2 regions of the Achromobacter sp. 10T422 genome follow, and region 2 is predicted to be linked to the other one. Evidence: riboswitches for the same ligand, from Rfam matches in the RefSeq annotation. Region 2 holds a riboswitch; the other holds the start of a gene.

Region 1 (2,396 bases), on a different contig from region 2:
TTGCTCCCACGCCAAGTCTTGCGTCATGTCGCCCACGCGGTAGTACCCGACATGCGTCTGGCGAATCGCGCGATGAATGGCATCATTGCCCGCGGCGTTCATGTTCGCATCCACAAAGCGGATCAAGTCACGCGCGCTCGTCTTCACGCCATACGCCTCGGCCGCCAGCACGCCCGGGTTCACGCGCACGGGCGCATCCTGCTTGTTGTAGCCCTGCGCATAATCGCCCATCTTCGCCGCCGGCACGTCGATGTAGGTGTGCGACAAGCCCAGCAACGGAAACAGCGTCTTTTCCATGGCCTGCGTGAACGGCTGATCCAGGCTTTTGGCCGCCACCACGCCCAACATGCCGATGCTGGGATTCGCATAAGTCCGGTAGGTGCCTGCGGCGTACTGCGGGGTCCAGGCTTTCAAGTAATCCATCAACTGCGCGTCATTGCACACCGCGTCCGGCACCTGCAACGGAAAGCCGCCACCCGTGTGCGTACCCAGATGAATCAGGTTCAGTTTGGCGAATGCCGAGCCCTGCAACGCGGGAACGAAACGCGCCGGGCTATCGCCCAGCGACAGCTTGCCCAGCGCTTCTGCGTAGGTGGCCAAGGTCGCCGTGTAGGTCTTGCTGATCGAACCCACTTCAAACAACGTGTCGGGGCTGACCTTCGCCTTTGTCTGACGCGACGCCACGCCGTACTGGTGAAATTCGTGGCGGCCGTCGCGGGTAATGGCAATCACCAGGCCCGGCACGTCGTGTTCCTGCATCAGCGCCTGCGCTGCGGCATCGATCTTTTGGTCGGTCGCAGAGGGCGCCGCCATCGCGGGCGGCACAGACGCCATCGATGAAAAAACGGCCAATGCCAACAACATCGTGCGTCGCATCGCGGGAAAGCTCATTCTTTTCGTCCTATTTTTATCAGACAGCTACGCGCGCCGCCGGCAACATAGTACTAACCCTGAATCAAATGCGACAGAAACTTGGCTATTCTCTACTCCGTCGTTTTAAAACCGCGTAGAAGAGACTGGCCCTTGCGGCCAGCGCCGACGGAGCAACCGCCCCGGAAACTCTCAGGCAACAGGACTGCGCGAGTCTAGACAATCTGGAGAGAGGCGCCGTGCGCGCCCACCGAAGGGGAACCCGCCGCCGTCAGCGCTGCGGGTGAAGCTCTCAGGTACAGAGACAGATGGGGTGCTGCGGCCTAGATGGGCCGCTGCCACACCGTCTGGAGCCATCATGCCCCGCATCGCCATCATTGGCGCCGGTATCACCGGCGTCACGTCCGCCTATGCCTTGTCCAAACTGGGTTACGACGTCACCGTCTACGACCGCCAGCGCTACCCCGCCATGGAAACGTCCTACGCCAACGGCGGGCAGCTATCGGCCAGCAACGCCGAAGTCTGGAACAGCACCGCCACCATCCTGAAAGGATTGCGCTGGATGTTGCGCAAGAACGCCCCGCTGCTGCTCAACCCCAAGTTCAGCTGGCACAAGTATTCGTGGCTGGCGCAGTTCATGGCGCAAATCCCGAACTACCGCGACAACACCATCGCCACCACCCGCCTGGCCATCGAAGCGCGCCAACACTTGTTCGACATGGCCGATGCAGAAGGCATTGATTTCGACCTGGAACGCCGGGGCATCCTGCACATCTATCACGACGCCGCTAGTTTCGACACCGCGCGCCGTTCGAATGCATTGCTGGAAGCGGGCGGGCTTGAACGCTACGCAGTGTCCAGCAGCGAAGCGCGAGACATCGAACCCACCCTGCAAACCGGTTGCTACGGCGGCTTCTACACGCCATCCGACGCCACCGGCGACATCCACAAATTCACGCGCGGCCTGGCCGCCGCCTGCGAACGCCGGGGCGTCACCTTCGTGCAAGACGCCGACATCGACAACATCAGCCGCGACAGCCGGCCGTACGTGCTCGACATCCTGCGCAACGGCGGCACACAACGCGAGCAACACGAAGCCCACGCCATCGTCGTCTGCGCGGGCGCCGCCAGCCGCAAATTCGCCCAGCAACTGGGTGATTCGCTGAACATCTATCCGGTCAAGGGCTATTCCATCAGCGTCCACCTGGACGACGCAGAAAGCCAGGCCGCCGCGCCGCGCGTCAGCCTGCTGGACGAAGCCGCAAAAATCGTCACCAGCCGCCTGGGCGACCGCTTCCGCGTGGCCGGCACGGCGGAATTCAACGGCTTCAACATGGACATCCGCGCCGAACGCGTCCAACCCCTGATCGACTGGACCCGCAAGCACTTCCCCAACGTGAAGACGTCCCGCGTGGTGCCCTGGTGCGGCCTGCGCCCCATGACCCCCAACATGATGCCGCGCGTCGGCCCCGGCAAACGGCCCGGCGTGTTCTACAACACCGGACACGGGCATTTGGGGTGGACGC
Region 2 (2,396 bases):
TTGCGATCGGTGGGCAGACTCATGGGAACTCCTGAGGGAATGCGGGTAGATGAATGGTGTTGCGCGCCTCGCGCGGGCGGCGCGTGCCCGGACCGGGCAGGCGGCTCGCGCGAAGCTTCGAGTTTACGAGTGTTCGACGGCTTTGCCGTTACGGACGAAAGGCAGCTTGCAGACCAGGGCGGGCACCCATTTGCCGCGGATGTCGACCTCGACGGTATCGCCCGGACGCACGCCTTGCGGCAGGCGGGCAAAGCCGATCGACACGCCCAGCGTGGGCGACATGGTGCCGCTGGTGAGTTCGCCCGTGCCGGCCGGCGTGCGCACGGCCATGTGGGCGCGCATCACGCCGCGCTCTTGCAGCTTCAGGCCGATGAAGGTGGCGGGGGTGGCGAATTGTTCAAGGGCGTCGCGGCCGATGAAACGGCGCTCGGCGTTCTTCAGCGACACGGTCCAGGTCAGGCCGGCTTGATCGGGCTGGGTCAGCTCGTCCATGTCTTGGCCGTACAGGTTCATGCCGGCTTCCAGGCGCAGCGTATCGCGCGCGCCCAGGCCCGCCGGTCGCACGCCTTGCGCAACCAGGTCGCGCCACAGCTGCACGACTTCGGTCGCGGGCAAAACGATTTCAAAGCCGTCTTCGCCGGTGTAGCCGGTGCGGGCCACGAGCGTGTCGCCGTCAACGCGGGCTGCGACAAACGGGGTCAGCGCTTCGGTGGCGGCTTGCCATGCCGGGCGCGCGGCCCAGACCTTGGCGCGAGCGTTGGGGCCTTGCACGGCCACCATGGCCAGATCGCGGCGCGCGGCGATGGTGACGTCGAACTGGCCAGCCTGCTTCACGCGCTGCATCCAGGCGATGTCTTTGTCGGCCGTGCCGGCGTTGACCACCACGCGCCATTCGTCGGCGGCGAAGAAATAGATGATCAGGTCGTCGATGACGCCGCCTTGCGGGTTCAGCATGCAGCTGTACAAGGCCTTGCCAGGCACAGTCAGCTTGGACACGTCATTGGCGACCAGGCGTTGCAGGAAGGCGAAGGCGTCGGGGCCGGTGACGTCAACGTTCAGCATGTGCGACACATCGAACATGCCGGCGTCCTGGCGCACCGCGTGGTGCTCCTCGAGCTGCGAGCCGTAGGCCAAGGGCATATCCCAGCCGCCGAAATCGACCATTCGGGCGCCGGAGGCGATATGTTCTTCGGCCAGCGGGGTGCGTTTGAGGGTTGCGGACATGCGCGGAAACTCCGGGACGGCAATCTTTGCCAGGGTTACGGAATGCCGGTCGTGACAAGCGGACTGCGCCCGCACGGCTACGGCTGAATCTTCCGCCCCTCTGTCCTTTTGCCTGAGAGTTGCCCCGCGTGGCGGGTTTGCACCTTCGGCGCCTGGGCTGCGCGATATGTCCCTTGTTCGAGGGTCGGCGCCAGGTCTCTCCAGAGTACTGTTTTGCCGCATCCACACGGTGAAAAACCGGGACGGGGCAAGCATGTGCGGTATCGGTTACCTGAGCGATTCTGGGCGAATTGCGCCTTCGGCGGCGGCTGATTCGTGGAAACAGCCGCTCTCTCCCGCAAACATGCATGACAGCGGCGAAAGCATACAACGAAAGCCTTGCGCCGAAAACCGAAAAATCAAGCGCGCTACCCCAGCGCGGTATCCAGCAGCATCATCAAAACAAAGCCCAACATCAGCCCGCAGGTGGCGTAGACCTCGTGCCCCTTGCGATGGGATTCGGGAATGATTTCATGGCTGATGACAAACAACATGGCCCCCGCGGCAAAGCCCAGGCCCCATGGCAGCATGGTCGCCGAAAACCCCACGATGGCCGCCCCCAGCACGGCGCCCAGCGGTTCAACCAGCCCCGACAACATGCCCAGCGCCACGGCGAACGCGCGTTTGTAGCCGGCCGCCAGCAGCGCCACCGCCACCACCAGCCCTTCGGGAATGTCCTGAATGGCGATACCCGTGGCCAATGCGGTGCCGCGCACGGGGTCGCTACCCGCATACCCCACGCCAATCGCCAGGCCTTCGGGCAGGTTATGCAACGTGATCGCAAACACGAACAGCCAGGTGCGGCGCAGCCGGTGCGCCTCGATGCCTTCCCGGCCCTTGATGAAGTGTTCGTGCGGCAGGGTGCGGTCCATGATCAGCAGCACGCCCGCGCCCAGCAAGATGGCGGCGCCCACCGTCAGCCCCGCGCCCCACGGCCCCATGCCTTGCGTTTCGGCGGCGGCAATACCGGGGGCCACCAGCGAAAACGCGCTGGCCGCCAGCATCACGCCCGCGCCGAAGCCGAACATGCTGTCCTGGACTTTCTGCGGAATGGTGCGGGCGAAGAGAATGGGCAAGGTGCCCAGCGCGGTCGCGCCAGCGGCGACCAGCCCCCCTAACAGCGCGTCAGCCAC

Evidence for each region. Region 2 has a riboswitch for glycine ahead of gcvT (glycine cleavage system aminomethyltransferase GcvT). Riboswitches for the same ligand answer to the same signal wherever they lie in the genome.
Region 1: another riboswitch for glycine. It lies ahead of AC1DB0_RS16230 (D-amino acid dehydrogenase); the one in region 2 lies ahead of gcvT (glycine cleavage system aminomethyltransferase GcvT).

The regions. Positions count from the first base shown of each region.
Region 1 covers NZ_JBFTHD010000005.1:577,212-579,607, reverse strand. The annotation lists gene ampC (class C beta-lactamase) at 1-876, opposite strand, end outside; glycine riboswitch at 998-1,088, shown strand; glycine riboswitch at 1,089-1,188, shown strand; gene AC1DB0_RS16230 (D-amino acid dehydrogenase) at 1,229-2,396, shown strand, end outside.
Region 2 covers NZ_JBFTHD010000009.1:120,081-122,476, forward strand. The annotation lists gene gcvH (glycine cleavage system protein GcvH) at 1-23, opposite strand, end outside; gene gcvT (glycine cleavage system aminomethyltransferase GcvT) at 124-1,224, opposite strand; glycine riboswitch at 1,315-1,438, opposite strand; glycine riboswitch at 1,473-1,572, opposite strand; gene AC1DB0_RS24235 (ZIP family metal transporter) at 1,632-2,396, opposite strand, start outside.